One region of the Neobacillus sp. KR4-4 genome, then DNA from elsewhere that is predicted to be linked to it. Evidence: a T-box and tRNA genes for the amino acid it is inferred to sense, from the RefSeq annotation. Region 1 holds a T-box; the other regions hold tRNA genes.

Region 1 (7,468 bases):
TATGAGGGGAAAGTGGCGCATAAAGCCATTGAAAATATAAATTTTACGGTCGATAAAGGTGAATTTGTTGGAATCATGGGGCCGTCTGGCAGTGGGAAAACCACACTCTTGAATCTTATTGCTACAATCGACCGGCCAACTGCGGGGGACATTTTTATTAATGGGAAAAACCCCCATGTGCTCAATCGAAAGGAAACTGCGCTATTTAGACGCCATGAGCTAGGGTTTGTTTTTCAGCATTTTAATTTACTAGATACGTTAACTGTAGAGGAAAATATCGTTCTACCGCTCACACTTGATGGTGAAAGTGTGAAGGAAATGGACCAAAAACTCAATCAGGTAGCAAAGAAATTAGGGATTGACCCAATCCTGAAAAAACGCACCTATGAAATTTCAGGCGGTCAAATGCAGCGGACGGCCATCGCCCGTGCCATCATTCATCAGCCAGCGCTTATTTTGGCGGATGAACCAACAGGGAACCTGGATTCAAAATCAGCAAAGGATGTCATGGAGACACTGACTGCAATCAATAAGGAAGATGGCGCTACCACATTAATGGTCACACACGATGCTGTCGCCGCAAGCTATTGTCACCGTGTCATTTTTATTAAGGATGGACAACTATATAACGAAATCTACCGCGGTGATAACCGCCAGGCATTCTTCCAAAAGATTATTGATATGCTTGCGTTGTTAGGAGGGGACAGCCGTGACCTTTCCACAGTTCGTTTATAGAAATGTGGTCCGTAATAAACGGACCTACGCCGCCTACTTCTTAAGCAGTGCTTTTTCGGTCATGATCTTTTTTATTTACGCCCTATATATCTTTCATCCAGATATTAAAAAGGGTGTAACTTCGGCGCTTGCTGTTGAATTAATGACGGCTGCTGAAGTAATTATGTACGTGTTTTCCTTCCTGTTTGTACTATACTCTGTCAGCACGTTTCTAAAATCACGGAAACGTGAATTTGGAATTTTAATGATGCATGGCATGACAAAGGGCCAGTTAAATCTTATGGTGTTTTTAGAGAATATGATAATTGGGGTTGGAGCGATTATTATAGGAATTGGGGCTGGAATGATTACGGGGAAACTCTTTCTTATGATTGGCTCCAAAATGATTGGAATTCCCCCCTTGTCATTTTATTTTTCTGAAAAAGCACTCTTGCTCACTGTCGGCGCCTTTTTAATCCTTTTCCTTTGTATATCGTTATTTACAACCATTCTTGTCAGAGTAAATAAATTAATTGATTTATTTCAGGCAGGGGAAAAGCCGAAAAAAGAACCCAAGGTATCGGTCTTCTTATCAATTTTCTCAGCAATTTTGCTCATAGTCAGTTATTATTTAGCCGCAACAGCAACCATGCTGACATTAATTTTCAGAGTTCTGCCTGTAATTGGAATGACAATTGTTGGCACCTACTTTTTCTATACTCAGCTATCGGTATGGGTTACAAAACTACTTCAAAAAAATCGTTTCTTGTATTGGAAAAAAACGAATTTAGTGACGTTCTCCAGTCTGGCCTATCGTTTGAAGGATAATGCACGGATGTTTTTCATGGTAACGATTGTTTCAACGGTGGCATTTTGTGCGGTAGGGACGCTTGCCTCGATGAATGTAATGATTAAACAACTCGACGTAGAATTTCCCGCTGAAATTAGTTATCTTGCAAAAGATGATCAACCAGTTCACCAGCAAAATTTACAGCAAATTGAAGCGGAATTAAAGGAAAAGAACATCAATTACACAACGAATCAGATCCTGATTAAATACGTAGCTGTTGCTTCTTCAACAGATAAATATGCACGAGAAAAAATCCCGGTCGTTTCTTTCTCGGATTATAAAAAAATTGCAGCAGCAGCTGGTTACGAATTTGATGAAAAGCGGCTTGTCGGAAATGAAACGCTAGAAATGCGTACATCGATTTTTAGTAACTTGGAAGAAGTAACCCATACCTTAAAACAGGATCAGATAAGACTTACTCATGACCAGCCCACTAAACACATCGTTTTTCCCAACCAGTTGCTTCATGGTCAGGGGATCGTGGTCGGTGATGGGTTGTTTGACAGGCTTACACCCGTGAATACCGAAACCTTTACGGGCTTTTACACAAAGGAACTAAAAAAAACAACAGGGATGGCAGAAAATCTAGTCAGGAACGGTACCTCTATGTCGTTAGAACATGTTCCTTACTCGATCACGGTCAGCGGAACTTTATACGAACTACAAATGGGTATGTATAAGATGATGTTATTCGTTGCTTTATTAATTGGTGCAGTATTCTTTATCGCGGCAGGAAGCTTTCTATATTTCAGGCTTTATGCAGATTTGGATTACGACAGGCGCCAATATCTGACCATTACAAAGGTAGGATTAACCGATCGTGAACTAAATAAAATTGTTACTCAGCAGCTGGCCTTGCTTTTTTTCGTGCCAATTGTAGTAGCCTTTGTTCATAGTGGGTTCGCCTTTATGGCATTACAAAGCTTTTATAAATTATCGATCGCAAAAGACATGATTATCGTTCTAGCTGGTTTCTTACTGGCACAATTCATTTATTTCTTTTTGATTCGCTACCGATATTTACGGAACCTGAAAAAATCATTAATTTAGAACAAAACCCATCTGATTCTATAAATTAGATGGGTTTTGTTAAATATAATTCGATCTATTTATTCTATAATGAATAACGGAAATTTTCTATATTTAATCGATCCGCAATTTCCTGATTTAGGAGTCTGTCTGCATGTTAATGGAGAGATTGAAGTAGAATGGAACTTATGGTATATTTGAAGAAAATGACCGAAAAACTAAAATGGTCAGTGGAGGTTGACATGGCAACCGATCGAAGAAAGCTGATTGTAGAAGCAGCAACGAAATCCTTCTCCTTGTTTGGCTATAAAGCAACAACAATGGATCAAGTCGCAAAGTTGGCCAATGTAGGGAAAGGGACGATTTACACCTTTTTTAAAAATAAAGAAGAATTATTCGAAGAGATTATTTCCACTTTGGTAAAGGAAATGATTGCGGAAGCAGAATCAGTTATCCAACCAGATTTACCCTTTACTGAAAACGTGCATCGGGCGCTTTATCGTTTATTAGAATTTCGCTCCCAGCACCAATTGATGATCAAGATGGTGCAAGAGGAAACCGAAATGGGGACTTTAGCGGTATCAGAAATGCTGCAGCATGTGGAGGATGAAATTATTGCTTACTTAAAGCTGAAAATCGATGCGGCCATCACGAAAGGGGCCATCCCGGCAGCCAATACTGAAATCACTAGCTTTCTGTTGTTAAAAATGTATATTGCCTTAGTTTCAGACTGGGAGAAGCATCATCAGCCGTTAAGCTCTGAACAAATTGCGGAAATTATGAAGGTGTTTTTAGTAAAAGGTCTGTCCACATAAAAAAGACTTGTCTGTATCCATACAAGTCTTTAGCTATGGGGCGTCACTAGTGTGGCGCTCCGTATACTTATTTTATAAGATAAAGATTCTTTGAAGCAGCGGCCATTTTTGGTGCATTCTTACGGTTGCCAGTGAATTCTTCCATTAAACTTAAAAAAGTTCCGAAAAGGTAATTGACTACGGAACCAGCGAGGATTCCAAATCCAAGTGCGGTTAAAAAATACGCAGTATTGTAACCGTTTACAAATTGACCGAACAAAATGAGAATGATTCCTAAACTGCTTCCGAAGATAGCTGTTTTCTTAAATGTAAAAATACTCTTTAAGTGTTTTTCCTGCATCATCATCAACTCCCTGTAAGAATATTCTATCAATTGTCACAGAATTGTCAAACTCTTTTTGAAAATTTTATTTTTTGAATTTTGTGTATTGACTTCTGAATTAGACACTCAGATTGGAAACGGGGCCAAGTAAATTTGGCCCCGGGCATTATTTCTTTGCTAGGTTTTCTTGTGCCATCTTTACCAATTCGCGAACCATGCTGCCGCCAAGCCGGCCGCCTACTTTCCCTGCCTGCTCTGAGGTGAGTTGGCCGTTATAACCTTTTTTCAATGGAACCCCCACCTCTTGTGCTGCTTCAAATTTCGCATCCTCCGGGTTACCGGTATTTGCGACTTTTGCCTTCAACGCATCTAAGCCAGTTCGCGCCTCTGGAACAAGGATTTTATTTCTTCTTCTCGCCATTAAAATCCCTCCTTTACGTTAGGATTACCCGAATGTAAAAAATAATCAATAATCACTGGAAAAACCCATATTAATCCAGTATAATAACTGATAATAAATTCGGAAAAAATCAATGAAAAAGAGAGTAGTTATCTATGATGGTCCAGCGATTCAGGGGTGGTGTGAGCCTGAAACAGGATAGATAATGAAGCGCACTTTTGAGATGCATGCCTGAAGGTAAAGTAGGGTATGCCGGAGGATCCTCCGTTACAAAAGAAAGCTGGTTCATTATGTGAACAATTAGAGTGGTACCGCGGGAAGTTTAACTCTCGTCTCTTTTAATAGAGACGGGAGTTTTTTGTTTTTATAAAGAAAATAGGAGGTTGAATCGAATGAACTTTAAACAAGAGCTGGCATCGATCTTATATGATTTGCTTGGCCAAGAGATGACACTGAAAGACTTGGAACTGATGATCGAAAAGCCCAAAAACCAGGAGCACGGGGATTTAGCTTTTCCTTGCTTTACGTTAGCGAAGCTAAAAAGAAAATCCCCCAATCTGATTGCCGAAGAATTATGTGAAAAAATTCAATCCCCCATTTTTGAAAAAGTGACTGTGGTTGGGGCATATCTTAATTTCTTTTTAAACAAAAAGACGGCTTCCGAAAAAGTTGTAAAAGATATCCTCACACAAAAGGGGAAGTATGGTGCGCTGACGTTTGGGAACGGCGGGGCTGTCACGATTGACATGTCCTCTCCTAATATTGCAAAACCCTTCTCAATGGGGCACTTGCGTTCAACTGTAATCGGCAATTCACTCGCTTTAATTGTAGAGAAATGCGGTTATAAACCCCTAAAAATTAATCATCTGGGTGACTGGGGCACGCAGTTCGGGAAGTTAATCACGGCCTATCAATTATGGGGAGATGCCGCCAAGGTTAAAGCAAATCCGATTAAGGAATTATTGTCCCTTTATATTAAATTTCATGAAGAAGCCGAGAGCAACCCTTCTCTTGAAGATCAAGGACGGAGTTGGTTTAAGAAACTGGAAGACGGAGACGCGCAAGCATTAGAGCTTTGGAAATGGTTCCGCGATGAGTCATTAAAAGAGTTTTCCAGAATATATGAGCTAATGAACGTTGAATTTGATTCATATGCAGGTGAGGCCTTTTATAACGACAAAATGGATCGCGTCGTTCAACTTCTAGAGGAAAAGCATTTACTCGTTGAGTCCGAGCAGGCACAAGTGGTCGAACTAAATGAAGAACAACTTCCGCCATGCCTTATTAAGAAATCGGATGGGGCCACCTTGTATGCGACCCGTGATTTAGCTGCGGCTCTTTATCGACAGGAGGAGTATCAATTTGTTCAATCCTTATATGTCGTAGGCCATGAACAAAGTCTTCATTTTAAACAGTTAATCGCAGTGTTATCCAAGATGGGTTATGATTGGTCGAAACAAATGCACCATATTCCCTTTGGTATGATGCTAAAAGACGGAAAGAAAATGTCGACGAGAAAAGGGAAGGTTGTTTTATTAGAAGAAGTTTTAAATGAATCGATTGCAATGGCTCGACATAATATTGAAGAGAAAAATCCTAATCTTGCTAACAAAGATAAGGTAGCTAAACAAGTGGGAGTTGGCGCGGTTATTTTCCATGACTTAAAGAATAACCGAATGAACGATATTGAATTTTCGTTAGAAGAGATGCTTCGCTTTGAAGGTGAAACAGGTCCTTATGTCCAATATACTTATGCACGGGCATGCTCCATTTTACGAAAAGCCACTGGGAAGACTGAGTATAAGGCTGCAACCTACACCAACTCATGGGAGAAGGAATGGAAGGTAACCAGCCTCTTAATGGAATTCGCTCCTGCGGTTCAAAGAGCCTGTACCAACTTCGATCCGTCCCAAGTGGCAAAATACATTATTGACCTGGCACAAGCGTTCAATAAATATTATGCGGAAGTAAAAATCCTCGAGGACAGCGCAGAGCAGCAGGGCCGGTTAGCGCTAGTATTTGCGGTAACCGAAGTTTTAAAAGAGGGGTTACGGTTATTAGGATTGGAAGCCCCTGATGAAATGTAGGATAATCAATTTGAACTTCAGCTAAGCAATTGAAAGGGAGGCAAAAAAGATGAGTGAATTATTATTTAAGCATTTTGAGCTTACACGAGGAAAATTTGTTAACTTTGTAGGGGATCTAGAAGAAGGGATCGCCGGCATTCAGCCCAATGGATTTAATAATACGCTCCATTGGCATGTGGGTCATGTTCTCACAGTTGCTGAGCAATTTATGTTTGGCTTTCCGAAAAAAACAACTCAGCTGCCAGCCAGCTATATGCAGTTATTTGCCACAGGAACGAGTCCGGCTGCCTGGGAAGGGGATGTTCCCTCCGTTCAGGAATTAATCATTCAGTTGCAAGACCAATTAGCACGAATCAAAGAAATTCCAGTGGAGAGCTTTAACCAAAGACTAAAAACCCCATTCCTTGGTCAAGAAACCTTTGGTGAATTAGCCAATTTTGCACTTTTCCATGAGGGGATTCATTTAGGACAAATGCAGGTAATGAAGCGAATTATTAAAGCGAACGTAAATTAGTTTGAATAAATATTAGTGTGAAGGCATGGGGTCCTAATAAGGGCTCCATGCTTTTTTTTACCTTTACAGGATAATTTTCTTCATTAATCGGACTGATTAGGAAAAGACTATGTAGTGACACATTGAGAAATTCGGATACCTGTCAAAAATAAAACACTTCATATAAAAATGGTGTTGTGTTAAAATCAATCGGTAATTTTACTTCAAATGTGGTGGGTGAATCCAGTGCTCTCTTCTTTTAAGAGATTCTTAATTGGCCGGCCGTTAAAATCAACGGAACTAGGCGAACAAAAATTAAATGTCCTAAAGGCTTTAGCGATACTATCCTCCGATGCCCTATCATCTGTGGCATACGGGACTGAACAAATTCTGATTGTGTTAGCAACGGTTAGTGTCATTGCTTACTGGTACTCAGTTCCGATTGCTGTTGGAGTATTATTTCTATTAGCTGCGTTAATCCTTTCCTACCGACAAATTATTTATTCCTATCCCCAGGGCGGTGGGGCCTATATTGTTTCGAAAGAGAATATTGGTGAGAAAGCAGGATTGATTGCAGGGGGATCCCTTTTAGTTGATTACATATTAACGGTAGCGGTAAGTATATCTGCTGGTACGGATGCGATCACGTCGGCTTTCCCAATTTTACACCAGCATACCGTTGGAATCGCTTGCGTGCTGGTAGTCTTTATTACCATTCTCAATCTGCGTGGAATAACGGAGTCAGCATCCATCTTAGC
Region 2 (7,468 bases), on a different contig from region 1:
GTATCGACGTTCCACCACATATTAGAGACAGATTTTTGGAAGCAGTAGAAAAAAGCGGAAAGACAATTAATGATGTTTTAAAGTTGTATATGCAAAAATATACGTGGAAACAGGGAGAATTGCAGAGAAATAGACAAAAACGCCGTCAAGAACTTGGCTGATGCTACGGAATTAAAGAAGAGCAAAAAGCCTTACTCAATAAAGAGTAAGGCTTTTTGCTCTTCTCATAGGTTCTGTGCTCGCTTTCTACATATTGAAAATCACATCACCCGTTTAAACATTTTTTCCATTTCATAAACCGAATAATGGACAATGATCGGTCTTCCATGCGGACACGTAAATGGATCGGAGGCCTTACGTAGATCATCCAAGAGTGCTTGGATCTCGTCATTTCGTAAATGGCGGTTCGCTTTAATGGATGCCTTACAACTCATCATAATCGCCGCTTCTTCACGCAGTTTCTTTATATCTACCTTTTTCATTAATAATAGCTGCTCAATCATCTCTTCAATGATTTCTTTTTCCTCCCCTTTTGGAAACCACTGCGGGTGGGAACGAACAATATAGCTATTAATCCCGAACTCCTCAAGAAAAACTCCGACTTTTTCGAGCTCGTGTTGGTATTCATTTATTTTCAAAAATTCATCCGTCGAATATTCAAACGTTAAGGGTACCAGCATTTCTTGTAACTCAGATTGGACCTGACCTACCTTTTCCCGGAAATACTCGTACTTTAACCGCTCTTGGGCTGCGTGCTGGTCAATGATATATAAGCCATTTTCATTCTGGGCAAAAATATAGGTCCCATGCATTTGCCCAATTGGATATAACCGGGGGACTCTACTTCCTGAAGGTGTGTCACACTTAGTCTCGATTATATCAGGGTTGGGTTGAACTGTAGTGCTTACATATGAATCAGACCTAGCCGGCGCCTCACTAAATGGATTCGTCTCGAACCAGGTGTCAGGCACCATTGTTTCTTCCTCTTCGATTTCGGGTTGAATCGGCCATTTGGAAATAGGTGTTTCTGTTGGGCCATCACCCAGCGACGGACGTTTTTCTTGGACGATTGCCGTGGCTTCTGGCTGGAACCACTCCAACTCTTTCCTCTCCACGGGCGTAATGGTTCCTTCATCAAGGGTCAAGGAAGTTTGTTCTTCCTTTGGCGCTTCTTTTTTCACGGCTGTATAGGCTGTCGGGATGAGGATTTTCGATTTAAACTCCTCTTTTATCATCGTTGTGACAAGTTCATTCAACTCTGCTTCTTTACTAATACGGACCTCCATCTTGGAAGGGTGAACATTGACATCCACAAGCAAAGGGTCCATCTCAATGTTCAGGAGAACAATTGGGAACCTGCCGATTGGAAGCAAGGTATGGTAGCCTTCTTGGATCGCCTTGGCTAATGGATAGTTTTTGATAAAACGTCCATTAATCATCGTTGAAATATAGTTTCGTGATGCTCTGGTTACCTCAGGCATGGAAGCAAAACCAGTGATGTTATAATCAAGCGATGTCCCGGAGATGGGAACCAGCTGCTTGGCGATTCCCAAACCATAAATCGATGCTAGGACCTGGCGAACATCTCCGTTTCCATTGGTTTGCAATAATTTCCTATCATTATGGATGAGGCGGAAGGCTACTTCTGGATGGGAAAGGGCCAATCGATTCACAACGTCCGTTATATTTCCAAGCTCGGTATGAATGGTCTTCATATATTTCAAGCGGGCAGGTGTATTGAAAAATAAATCGGTAATCGTAATATCGGTTCCTCTTCGGCTCGATGCTTTCTCAAATATTTCCACTTTGCCGCCCTCGATAACCACCCGATTTCCTGCCCCTTCACCCGTAGAAGTTTTCATCTCGAGCCGTGAAACAGAGGCGACACTTGGCAGAGCCTCTCCCCGGAATCCGAGGGTCCTGATTCGGAACAAGTCATTTTCATTCTTTATTTTAGAGGTGGCATGGCGTTGAAAGGCGAGTAACACATCCTCTTCCTCAATCCCATATCCATTGTCGGTAATGCGGATTTTGGCAAGTCCGGCTTCTTCCACTTCAATTTCAATCACCGTACTGCCCGCGTCAATTGAATTTTCAACCAACTCTTTTACCACGGAGGCAGGACGCTCGACTACCTCTCCCGCTGCGATTTTATTCGATAAGGCATCATCTAATTGAATAATTTTCCCCATTCCGATTCACCCCCTACTTTAACTTTTTTTGGAGCTCATACAACATATTTATTGCTTGAAGTGGTGTTAAATCCAATATATCTAATTCCTTCATTTTATCAATCACACGCTTCTCTTTAGAAGATAACTCTTGCTTCTTCACATCTTTCGGTTCATCAAAGAAAGAAAGTTGAGCAGGCTGTTCTTCTACGTGAACTACCTCCACTACTTCTGTTTTCGGCTTGACCTCCTGGGAATCAGACTGCTCTAGTGCAGTTAATATTTCATTCGCACGGCTTATTAAGTCTGAAGGCAGTCCTGCCAGCTGAGCGACATGGATTCCGTAACTCTTGTCGGCTGGTCCTTCTTTTATTTTATGAAGAAAGACGACTTTTCCATTATGCTCAATTGCACTAACGTGGATGTTTTGCAGCTTAGATAGTTCTTCCTCTAAAACCGTTAATTCATGATAATGGGTGGAAAAAAGAGTTTTTGCCCCAATATTGGTATGAATGTATTCAATGATTGCTTGTGCAAGGGCCATCCCATCATAAGTGGAAGTACCACGCCCGATTTCGTCAAATAAGATTAAGCTGTTTTGTGTAGCATTTGAAATCGCATTTTTAGCTTCAAGCATCTCAACCATAAAAGTACTTTGTCCGGAAATTAAATCATCGGCTGCACCAATCCGGGTAAATACTTGATCAAAAATGGGCAGGACCGCTTCGGAGGCTGGGACGTAACAGCCGATTTGCGCTAGTATCGCAACCAAAGCGACTTGACGCATATAGGTACTTTTCCCCGACATGTTCGGGCCTGTAATCAATAAAACTTCCCGGTCGCTGTCCATGAAGCAATCATTTGGGACGTATTCCTGGGCGTTCAATACCTTTTCTACCACGGGATGACGGCCTTCTTTAACAACGACACGACCCTCCATTGAAAACTGTGGTTTGACATAATGGCGGTCTTCACTTACTTGAGCGAAGCACTGCAGGACATCCAGTTCACTTATCGTTTTGGCTAATGCTTGTAAACGCGGAATCTGTTCTTTTACAATCTCGCGAATCTCCGTAAACAATTCATATTCCAGTTCACTGCTTTTTTCCTCTGCTTGTAAAATTAATGCTTCTTTTTCTTTTAAATCCGGAGTAATAAACCGTTCCGCATTGGATAATGTTTGTTTCCGTTCGTATTGTCCTTCTTCTAACAGATGTAGGTTTGCACGTGTAATCTCAATATAATAACCAAATACACGGTTATAACCAACTTTTAGTGATTTAATACCGGTCTTCTCGCGTTCTTCCCGTTCCAGCTGAGCAATCCACGTTTTTCCATTCCGGCTGGCATCACGATATTGATCGAGCTGGGCATTGTACCCATCGCGAATCATATTCCCTTCTTTTAAGGAAAGCGGTGGATTTTCAACAATCGCCTGCTCCAACAAATCCGTAATTTCTTCACAAGGATCAAGCAGCTCTGCGATTTGGTTCACTTTTTCATCCTTCATACCTTGCAAAATTTGTTGTAAATATGGAACCTGCATTAACGAGCGCTTCAATTGGACCAAATCACGGGCATTGATATTCCCAAAGGCTACTCTTCCAGCTAATCGTTCTAAATCATAAACTTCCTTTAGTTTTTCACGTAGTTCTTGACGCTCAAAATAATGTGATATTAGGACTTCCACAATTGATTGGCGCGATTCAATCTCAATTTGACTGATTAATGGACGGTCGATCCAGTGCTTTAACATCCTTCCGCCCATTGCGGTCATCGTCTCATCTAAGAGCCATAATAAAGAACCTTTTTTTCCTTTGGAACGAATCGTTTCTGTTAATTCAAGATTACGTTTGGAATAGTAATCAATTTTCATATATTGATGGATTTGGTAGGTGGTGACTGGCTGTAGATGATCCAAACTTCTTTTTTGCGACCGGTATAAATAATGAAAAAGCCGCGCCATTGTTTGCTTTAGCTTTTCTTGATTCAAATCTTTTAGCAAATGAGAAAAATTCATATCTATTGAACTATTATCTTCAAATGAAATCGCTAAGACGTCACGTTCCCGAAGTTTCTTTTGCCATTCCCCATCAAAGTTGCTCGCAACAACTACTTCCTTCGCACTTAAGACTGCTAACTCATTTAGGACTTCATCAAAATTTTTCGATAGGAGTGTGACTCGGCTTTCACCTGTTGAGATATCATTGTAGGCAAACCCAAAGGTTTCATCATCAAATTGGGTAATTGAGGCAATATAATTATTCTCTTTATCCGATAACCCCTTCCCTTCCATCACTGTACCAGGCGTGATTAATTGGACAACTTCCCTTTTCACCATACCCTTGGTCAGCTTCGGGTCTTCAACCTGCTCACAAATCGCCACTTTAAAGCCTTTTGAAATGAGCTGTTCAATATAGTTAGGTGCAGAATGATAGGGAACGCCGCACATCGGAATCCGTTCATCCGTGCCACCTTGTCTGCTTGTTAGAGTTATTTCTAATTCTTGTGATGCTTTAATGGCATCATCGAAAAACATTTCATAAAAATCGCCTAAGCGAAAAAATAAAAAGGCATCTTGGTAATCTGCCTTAACGGTTAAGTATTGTTGTATCATCGGCGTATATGCAGCCATAATGACCTCCACTAAAAAAAGACTTTCGATTTTCTTCGACAAACTATTATACCATACTTCATACAGACTTCTTTAGGAAGAAAAATCCTAATTATAGAACGGAGTGAAATGGAACTATTTTATATTTTTGAAGAGGTGTAAAAGCAATTCCATCGAATATAATTAGAAAAGGTAAAGGTACATTAGCCGAATTAGGTGGTGGAGTTATGGATGGGGTGTTTGGCCGCAGTTTCACAAACTATGATTTTGACATGTTTTCAACCAGTCATTTTGTAATTATCACCATCTTAATCCTAGGTTCCAGCATAATCTATCTTAATAGAGATCAACTGAATGCTAGGCAAAGACGGCGAACCGAGATCGGTATCGCTATCACTCTCATCATCATGGAATTGACCTATCATTTTTGGATGATTATAAATGGCAGTTGGAATGTTAGTCACGCTATTCCATTGGAGTTATGCAGCATTAGTTTAATATTAACCGTCCTTCTGTTGCTGACAAGGAAAAGAATTATCTACGAGATATTATTATTTACTGCTTTATTAGGCGCATCACAGGCATTATTCACTCCAGCTTTAAATTATGACTTCCCACATTTTCGGTTTTTCCATTTCTTTTATACACATCTGATGGAAATCTGGGTGCCGCTTTATTTTACATGGGCAAAAGGTTACCGGCCGACAATTTGGTCCGTCTTAAAATTATGTATCTTTTTAAATGTGCTTATGCCAATCATTATGTTGATTAATAAGCTGGTGGGCGGAAATTATATGTTTTTAAGCCATAAACCCGACAGTGCCAGTTTATTAGATGTTTTAGGACCCTATCCTTGGTACATTTTATCGCTGGAAGGTTTACTAATTGGGCTCAGTTTGATCGTCTGGTTGATATTCCGTGAAAAGACTTCGAAAGGAACCGAAGTGGCCAGAGAACTACCGTTCCAATAATATCAACTTTTTGTTGACCTTTTGTCATTAACAAATTATAATGAATAACGTTCCTAATACTTGTCTCGATAGCTCAGCAGGATAGAGCAACAGTTTCCTAAACTGTAGGTCGGAGGTTCGAATCCTCTTCGGGACGTCAAAGAAATCCTTATTTATCAAGGGTTTCTTTTTTTTTTAGGATTTATTATAACTGAATGTTGATTTCACTGTGCTTGAAAAATAAAAAGTAAAATTCCGTTTAAATTGAGAAATACCCACATTTCCTTTTAATATAAAAGAAGTTAATTTATTATTGCCCTCTACTAATGTTGACACATTGAAATATAATGTATATAATTATCTCGGATTCGAGATAATTATATTTTAGAATCACAAATATCAATAGAGCGCAAAAGAGGCAAGTTTTCTGTATATACATTTTTTATAATAGATTGGGGAGAAAAATATGCTAAGAAAAATCAACAGCAATGATATGGGTTCTAGTAATCTTGGTTGGTTAAGAAGTAAATTTCACTTTTCATTTGCAGAATATTATAATCCAGACAATATTCAGTTTGGGGTTTTACGTGTAATCAATGATGATTTAATTAATCCGCAAACAGGTTTTGGCACGCATCCACATAAAAATATGGAGATTATCTCCTACGTGGTGAATGGTGAGTTGACTCATGGTGACAGCATGGGTAACCAAAATACAATAACACGCGGACAAGTTCAATATATGAGTGCAGGTACGGGTGTACTGCATAGCGAATACAATTTAGGCAAAGATACATCAAGGTTTTTACAAATTTGGATTTTACCAGACAAAAATGGCCATGCACCATCCTATGGTGATTTTAGATTCAATTGGGATGATAGGAAAAATAATTGGCTGCACATGGTTTCGGGAAGAGACGGAGATGCTCAAATTACGATTAACCAAGATGCAAACATCTATTCCTTGGAATTGCAGCAAGGAAAAGATATAAGTTTTCCAGTTAAAGAAGGCAGGCAGGCTTATTTAGTTCAAATAGAAGGTACTTCTGTCATTAATGGCATTGAACTCTCTGATAGAGATGGAATGGAGATTGTTGAAGAAGATATCACAATTAAGGCAGAAAAAAACTCTCATATCTTACTAATAGAGATGAAAAAAGCATAGTAGTTTGATATATAAAAAGTCTGATGGAAATTCCATCAGACTTTTTGTTTTATTTCACTATCGACCTTTCATTGATAATCATTTGAATTTGCGCCACTGTTGCTGGATCTTCAAGCCCTGTAATATCACCTGAAACCTTTCCAGACACGAAAATTTCCTTTAATAAGCGGCGCATGATTTTTCCGCTAACTGTTTTCGGCAGTGTTTCTGTGAAGATGATGGATTTTGGCAGAGCAATTTTTCCGATAAGCTGTATAATACGCTCATTAATCTTTTCTTTTAAATCATCAGTCCCTAGAGAAAGATCATTTACCCGGACAAATACAAGCGGTACCTCACCCTTGATTTCATCTGGGACACCAATTACGGCCGCTTCAGCAACTCCTTCACATTCAAGAACTGCACTTTCAATTTCCATTGTACTTAAACGATGACCGGCAACGTTGAATGCATCATCTGAACGACCAACAACCCAAACATAGCCATCCTCATCAATTAGGGCCAAATCACTTGCAAAATAGCTTCCTTCTACCTGACTAAAATAAGAGGAAATATAGCGCTCCGGTTC
Region 3 (7,468 bases), on a different contig from region 1:
TACTTCTTCTTCTGTTCCAAGCTCTTCCTCAACGATTTCGGTACAAAGTTCAATACATTCGTCACATATGTAAACTCCAGGCCCGGCAACCAATTTACGAACTTGGTCCTGTGTTTTACCACAGAAGGAACACTTTAATTGACCTTTTTCATCATTAAATTTAAACAAATCCTTTCACCCCTTAAAACATGTTAGTATCATATGCAAAGCAGCGAATTACACAAACAAAAGTCATGTCTCTCTCTAATTATTAAATAGTATGTATGTTGCATTGTAACACAGAATGCCAATGGACTGGAAATAAAAAGCTTAAGGTAAATAGTTTTCCGTTTGTTTGTGTAATTCATTTTAAAACACTTATGTATTCTTTAATCTTAACCATTACGATAAAAATAAATCTTAAAGCTGTCTGGAAATTATTTTATATTTTAATTCGCCTTGGTCGAGATGATTTCCTGCCCATTGTTAAAAATGTTCCCACTTCTTATTATAATATGTATTTGTAGAAATGTATAAAACAAGGCACGATATATATCGTGCCTTGCATTATACAAGTTAATTGTCTAGCTCCAGTGACCTGCGACTAGTGTACTTCGCAAAACGGTCACTTCCGCTTTTCTAATTACTTCTTGTTTTCAACAAGAAAGTCTACTGCTTTTTTAAGTTTAAGGTCTGATTGGATACCTTCAAGTCCACCTAGAGCTTGTTTAATGCTGTCAACAGTCATGTTGTACATGCCAGCCATGTTTTCAAGTTCAGCATTAACTTCTTCGTCAGTCACTTCTAGGTTTTCAGCCTTAGCAATCGCTTCTAGTGTTAAGTTCACACGTACGCGGTTAACAGCTTCTTCCTTCATTTGCTCACGTAAAGCATTTTCATCTTGACCTGAGAATTGGAAGTATAGTTCAAGGTTCATACCTTGCATTTGTAAACGTTGTTCGAATTCTTGAAGCATACGGTTTACTTCGTTAGTAACCATCACTTCTGGAATTTCAACTTCTGCATTTGCAGCAGCTTTTTCAACAACAGTATCACGTAAATGGTGCTCAGCTTCGTGCTTCTTGCTGTTTTCTAAACGAGTTTTGATTTTCTCTTTAAGCGCATCTAATGTTTCAACTTCATCATCCACATCTTTAGCAAACTCGTCATCTAATTCAGGAAGTTCTTTTCCTTTAATTTCATGAATAGTTACTTTGAAAACTGCAGGCTTACCAGCAAGTTCAGCTGCATGATATTCTTCAGGGAATGTTACTTCCACGTCTTTAGATTCACCAGCAGCTAGTCCTACTAATTGCTCTTCAAAACCTGGGATGAATGATCCAGATCCGATTTCAAGTGAATGATTTTCAGCTTTTCCTCCTTCGAAAGCAACGCCATCAACGAATCCTTCGAAATCTAGAACAGCTGTATCGCCGTTTTCTACTGTACCTTCTTCTTTAACAACAAGTTCAGCTTGGCGCTCTTGAAGAGTTTTTAATTCGTTAGCAACATCTTCATCAGTCACGTTTGTGTCTAATGCTTCTACTTCTAAACCTTTGTATTCGCCTAATGTTACTTCAGGCTTAACTTGAACAGTAGCTTTGAAGATAAGTTCTTTGCCTTTTTCCATTTGCTCGATGTCGATGTCTGGACGGTCGATTGGCTCGATTCCAGTTTCGTCAATTGCGCTTCCATATGCTTCAGGAAGAAGAATATCTAATGCATCTTGATATAGAGATTCTACGCCAAAACGCTTTTCGAACATTTGACGTGGCATTTTTCCTTTACGGAAACCTGGAACGTTAACTTGCTTTACAACCTTTTGGAATGCCGCGTTTAAACCTTCGTTTACTTTGTCCGCACTTACTTCAACAGTAAGAACGCCACGGTTTCCTTCTAACTTTTCCCATTTTGCTGACATACATTTTCCCTCCAACAATCTATTCTCATATCATTCGTAACGAATTTGAGTAGTTTGGAAATCACTTTCTATCAAAGCTAATTTCCTTTTTTTAAATGTAAAATATAGTTTTTTACACAATGCAACCACTACATTATAACATAGGATTGATTTCTTTCAACAGCGAGCCTATATATTAGGATAAGAAATTTTCTCAATTTCCTCAATTTTTGAGATAGCTTCTTCGATTTCCCGCACAGATACACCGTATTCCTTGGAAAGATCATCCATACTTGTATTTATCCCCATATAATCTTGTGCCAAGTAGTGAAAGGCGGCGGCCCACGCATGAGTACTCTCGGGCTCTAATTCGAACGGATAGCTTATAAAAAAATTACGCTCAACCATTCCGCTCGTATTTTCAAAAAGACCAGGGTTTTCGCTTTCCAGATGAGATTCTAGAAAAGCTTTTATCTCACGCATTCTTGGTTCTTCTCTAACCTCAGGAAGTTGTGTTGGAATAACTTTCTTATCCACGCCAAATTTCCTGATCAAAAGTTCTCTATCAATTTCCTGCTCTTTTAAAAGAGTTAAGAGAATCGTTTTTAAAAATGGATGTCCTGCTTCCGCTTCTAAATAATCAGCAATTTCATGAAGGTAGGGGCGAATATTTTTCTCTGCTAAGCTTGAAATGAGAAGCATTTGTTCGTTTAGATTCTCATTCGCAAATAGGTTTAACTCTTGGACCGTTTTTTCCTCTGGTTCATTCTCTTCAAGATCTAGTTGACGATTCTCTGCCATCCTTCGGCTGAACTGAAGGATGGTTAGAAAATGATCATGTTTTTCCGGCGGAATCTCTTTTTCTTCTAAAAGTGCTTCGACGGTTGACACAATTTCATGATATTCATGGAGTTGGATCAATACTGTCAAATAGAGGTCGACCATCTGAAGGTAATCACCAATCCCCTTATGGAGCATTTCCTTGGCGAGTGCTTTCGCTTTTTGAAAAGAAGCAGCTTCAAAATAAGCAAGTACCAGTCCAATCAAAATTTCGTCATTATCAGGGTCATATTCTCTTGCTTCTTCCAATAGATTGATCGCTTCTTTAAATTTTTTCTTCTCAAGGTTTTCGAGACCTTTGTCGGTTAATCTTTTTTCAAGGCCGGGAAAAAAGACTATATTATCTTTTCGTTTCACACGTTCCCTTTTTTTCATAAAAAAACCGTCCTTAGGATTGTCATGGGAATTAGTTTAGCATAAATAAAGGACAAAAAAAACTCACCGTCAAATGGTGAGTTTAAATTTATTATGTAGTGTTGATAGTAAAATTAGATGGCGTCCCAGGAGAGATTCGAACTCCCGACCCACGCCTTAGAAGGGCGTTGCTCTATCCAGCTGAGCTACTGGGACATATTAGTTATTTAAGACAAGATTTATTATATTATCATAAGATCAAAAAGTCAACACTCTTTCTACTATTTTTTAAAAAAAAGAAAAAGGGAGAGGAATTCTCCCACTTAATTATGACAGGACAAACTCACGGGCTAGTTCTGTAACCTCCTGGCCACTTACTTCAAACACCGACATTTTAACCTTTTCATTCTCCAAATCCAGAATGATATAAGTCTTTTCAAAACGTTCCCTCGGCAGACGGATGCTGCCTGGATTTAAAAATAAGATCCCATCAATCACTTCCGCACCAAGGACATGTGAGTGTCCGAAACAGGCGATATTCGCATTTACTTCCTGTGCTTTATATTTTAAATTCATCAAAGAGGTCTTAACGGAATACCGGTGGCCGTGGGTAATAAAAAACTTGCGCCCCGCCACTTCAGAAGTTGTCTCAAGTGGGTATCCTCCACCAAAATCACAATTTCCCATTACCGTTAGATAGCCGGAAATTGCTGCGTCATCTGGAGATAATTCCGAATCACCGCAGTGAATCATTAAATCGACCTCATCTAAATGTCTTTCTCTTATTAAACTGAGTTCCTTGGTTAATCCATGGCTATCACTAACAATTAAAACCTTACTCATTACTGCTCCGCTCTTTCTAAAATTTCATCCAAGACCACATCTAGCTTTTTCAAGGCATTCGCACGATGGCTGATCTTATTTTTTTCTTCCGATGATAGCTCGGCCATCGATAAACCCTTCTCAGGCACATAAAAAACCGGATCATAGCCAAACCCATTTGTACCTCTTCTCTCTTCAAGAATTCGTCCTTCACAGGTGCCTGACACCGTTTCTGTTTCTTGCCCTGGAACTGCGACTGCCAAGGCACAGTAGAACCTTGCCGTCCGCTTCTCCTCGGGAATACCTTCTAATTCAGACAATACTTTATCGGTATTGTTCTGGTCATTTTTCGGTTCGCCCGCATATCGTGCTGAATAAATCCCTGGTCTCCCTTCTAGGGCGTCCACGATTAAGCCTGAATCGTCGCCAATGACCATTTGTCCAAGTGCTTTGGAGACCGCAACCGCCTTCAAAGTCGCATTTTCTTCAAAGGTTGTGCCAGTTTCCTCCACTTCAGGAATATCAGGATAATCTAGCAAGGTGCGAACTGTAATCCCTCTTGACGAAAAGATATGTTCAAATTCCCTCGCTTTTCCTGGATTTTTAGTTGCAATAATAACTTCTTTCATTTCAATCGCCTCTTATTTTTTTAATAAATAGGCTGTGTTAAACTAGTCTGTTGATTACCGCTCAAGGCACTTCGTTTTCCGCGTGCGGGTCCAGGGAGCCTTCTCGTCGCTGCACTCCTGCGGGGTCTCCCCTGCCCCGTACTCCCGCAGGAATCTTCGTACCTTCCACTCCAATCAACAGAATTCCAAAATCAACATTAACCTTTAACACAGCCAATAAAAATTAAGTTTTATCAGATTATTATAGATAAACGGGAGTATTTCATTCTTATCCGAGAGTAACTCCACCCTATCCGAGAGTATTTCACTCTTATCCGAGAGTAACTCCACCGTATCCGAGAGTAATGCCTCCTTCTTATCTCCCTGAAACATAGATCACTTATTTCTGCCTTCTACTTTCAATCTTTTTGCTAATTTCTTCACCCAGTACTGATTTTTGATGTTCAAATAGTTCCATTAGTCCTTCTTGGGCTGCACTTAGCAGGCCTTGGAGCTGTTCGTAGGAGAATGTCGCTTCCTCTCCTGTCCCCTGCAGTTCAACAAATTCTCCATTGCCCGTCATAACTACATTCATATCCACCTGGGCCTTAGAATCCTCAGCATAGTTTAAATCAAGGACCGTTTGATTATTTTGCAGGATACCAACACTTGTAGCTGCTAAATAATCAGTAATCGGGAATTTTGCAAAGGACTTTTTCTCAGAAAATGCATTTAATGCGAGTGCCATTGCGACAAAAGCCCCCGTGATTGAGGCTGTTCGGGTTCCGCCATCTGCCTGGATGACATCACAATCAATCCAAACTGTTTTCTCACCTAGTGCACTTAAATCGACTATTGCTCTAAGTGCGCGGCCGATTAGCCGCTGAATTTCCATCGTTCGACCGGAAACCTTTCCTTTGGAAGATTCGCGAATGTTCCTTGTTTCTGTTGCTCGTGGCAGCATGGAATACTCCGCCGTTATCCAGCCTTTGCCTTCCCCTCTCATAAAGTGAGGCACTCTGTCCTCGATGCTCGCTGCACAGATCACTTTCGTATTCCCTACAGAGATTAAGACAGATCCCTCTGGGTGCATTAAATAATTAGGTTCAATATGTATGGGTCTTAGTTGTAACGGTTCTCTACCATCAACGCGCACCATTACTACCTCCTTTTATTTTTGAATTGGTACATTCATATTCATTAAATACCAAATAAAGAAGAGGCGGCATCTAAGCCAACCTCTTTCATTGTCCCTATATAGTATAACAAATATTTTTTTTTAAAAACTACCTGTATTGACTTTTTCTGGTCGAGTTACAGGTTCAGTTAATTTCTTCCCGCTATCATTTTTAAGATCTGCCTTACCCTTAACTTGAATAGCTACTTTTTCTACGCCCTCTTGTTCAGTAAGGGAAAGCACTAATGCATCTAATAAATGCTGTGAAACTTCTTTTTCCTTAAAGCTTCCAAAAATATTTTCATTAAAGTTCAAAGTGACTTTTCCATCTTCATATTTCGGAGCCTCAAGGAGCTCAACATCTGACATAAACTCAGAAACTAGAGGTGATTTTTCACTTGGACCTTTGATTAATTCATTAACAACTGCTACATAGTTATCTTTTTCGCTATTGCTGACCCGGCGTGTGACTGGTACATAATAATAAGAGCCTTCTTCACCGCCAATATAGTAAACCGTAATAGGTTTGGTATTAGTAATATCCGTCACATTCGAAGTATCCAGGTTGATACCGGTTGCTCTGGAGAGATTTTCGCTAATGGGTGTTCCGTTCACAGGCATTTCAGTTAAATCGTGACCATTCATTTTTAGCTTGACAGTTTTCACATTATCAAACTGTGTCAGTGTCCAAGTGACAGATTGGAGTATTTTCATCTCATCTTCCGCTTGATAATTTTTAAACTCTTTTGAAAAGTTAACCGTTGCAACGCCCTCTTTATCAATATTTACAGAAAGCTCCGTATCCTCTGGGAGAACAGCCCGGAAATCATTTGGGAGTTTATCAGTTACTGGTCCATTCGTCACTAAATATTCAAGTGCCTGTTTAGCAACCGAACTGGTTTTCGGCAGATCCAATGTTTGCGGAACGACATAGCCGTCTTTATCTACTAGATATAGTTCAGTTTTGACGGTGTTTGCCTGCGCTTCTTTACTTGTCTCTTTAGTTGTCGTTTTCTTACTTGTTGTATCATCCTTGATCGTCACACTCTTCGGCGGATCGATTTTCTTTTCTGTTTCTATCCCAAATAAACCACAACCTGAGAGTAGAACTGATGATGTAAGCACAGTCGACACAAGGATCTTTGCTTTATTTTTAGACATAACTATTCCCCCTAAGACAGTTTGTACTACTATGTATACGAGCCTTATAATAAATTAGACCGACTTACGGAAAAAAATAGAACAAAATTAAAAGGTGTCAGGCACCGCTCGTGGACATTTGTCCACGAGTGGTGCCTGACACCTTTGTTTTATAGTTTAATTTTTTTGACGTCGATAATTGGATATCCCAGCCATTGTGAGGCGATTTTTGAGAATATTCTTCTTGAACCAGTGGTGTAAAATTCATGTACTGGATCGTCCTCGCATGTATCTAATAACCCATTGTACTGAAGAATTGCACTTATTTCATGTGCTGTCTCGTCACCCGAACTAATAACGCTGACAGACTCACCCATGACCTGTTTTATCACGGGCTCTAACAGCGGATAATGGGTACAGCCTAAAATTAGTGTATCCAATTTTTCATTGAGCATCGGTTTGAGGGCTTCGTCGACAATTTTTTCCGCAATCGGACCTCCAAACTCGTTACTTTCAACAAGCGGAACAAATTTAGGACAGGCATGCGCTTTAACAAAAAGCCGACTATTTAATGATTTTAATGCTCTTTCGTATGCCCCGCTTTTTACAGTACCCTCAGTGCCAATAATCCCGACCCGATAATTCTTG

The links. The T-box of region 1 lies ahead of argS (arginine--tRNA ligase). A T-box ahead of a tRNA ligase gene usually reads a tRNA of that ligase, here a tRNA-Arg.
Region 2: it has a tRNA-Arg gene. The T-box ahead of argS (arginine--tRNA ligase) is inferred to sense a tRNA for this amino acid. The anticodon was not compared.
Region 3: it has a tRNA-Arg gene. The T-box ahead of argS (arginine--tRNA ligase) is inferred to sense a tRNA for this amino acid. The anticodon was not compared.

Annotation. Positions count from the first base shown of each region.
Region 1 covers NZ_JBHHJU010000033.1:28,251-35,718, forward strand. Annotated here, with positions in the region: gene ACE198_RS24215 (ABC transporter ATP-binding protein) at 1-735, shown strand, start outside; gene ACE198_RS24220 (ABC transporter permease) at 710-2,614, shown strand; gene ACE198_RS24225 (TetR/AcrR family transcriptional regulator) at 2,836-3,408, shown strand; gene ACE198_RS24230 (hypothetical protein) at 3,476-3,751, opposite strand; gene ACE198_RS24235 (alpha/beta-type small acid-soluble spore protein) at 3,897-4,151, opposite strand; T-box leader at 4,255-4,470, shown strand; gene argS (arginine--tRNA ligase) at 4,523-6,217, shown strand; gene ACE198_RS24245 (DinB family protein) at 6,267-6,731, shown strand; gene ACE198_RS24250 (APC family permease) at 6,957-7,468, shown strand, end outside.
Region 2 covers NZ_JBHHJU010000003.1:272,617-280,084, reverse strand. Annotated here, with positions in the region: gene ACE198_RS04830 (hypothetical protein) at 1-161, shown strand, start outside; gene mutL (DNA mismatch repair endonuclease MutL) at 261-2,192, opposite strand; gene mutS (DNA mismatch repair protein MutS) at 2,206-4,806, opposite strand; gene ACE198_RS04815 (YwaF family protein) at 5,013-5,756, shown strand; tRNA gene ACE198_RS04810 (tRNA-Arg) at 5,819-5,892, shown strand; gene ACE198_RS04805 (pirin family protein) at 6,202-6,900, shown strand; gene ACE198_RS04800 (acetate--CoA ligase) at 6,950-7,468, opposite strand, start outside.
Region 3 covers NZ_JBHHJU010000005.1:170,093-177,560, forward strand. Annotated here, with positions in the region: gene clpX (ATP-dependent protease ATP-binding subunit ClpX) at 1-168, opposite strand, end outside; gene tig (trigger factor) at 623-1,900, opposite strand; gene ACE198_RS07520 (tetratricopeptide repeat protein) at 2,069-3,094, opposite strand; tRNA gene ACE198_RS07525 (tRNA-Arg) at 3,213-3,289, opposite strand; gene ACE198_RS07530 (metallophosphoesterase family protein) at 3,401-3,916, opposite strand; gene ACE198_RS07535 (XTP/dITP diphosphatase) at 3,916-4,524, opposite strand; gene ACE198_RS07540 (multidrug transporter) at 4,586-4,741, opposite strand; gene rph (ribonuclease PH) at 4,904-5,659, opposite strand; gene ACE198_RS07550 (GerMN domain-containing protein) at 5,783-6,841, opposite strand; gene racE (glutamate racemase) at 6,991-7,468, opposite strand, start outside.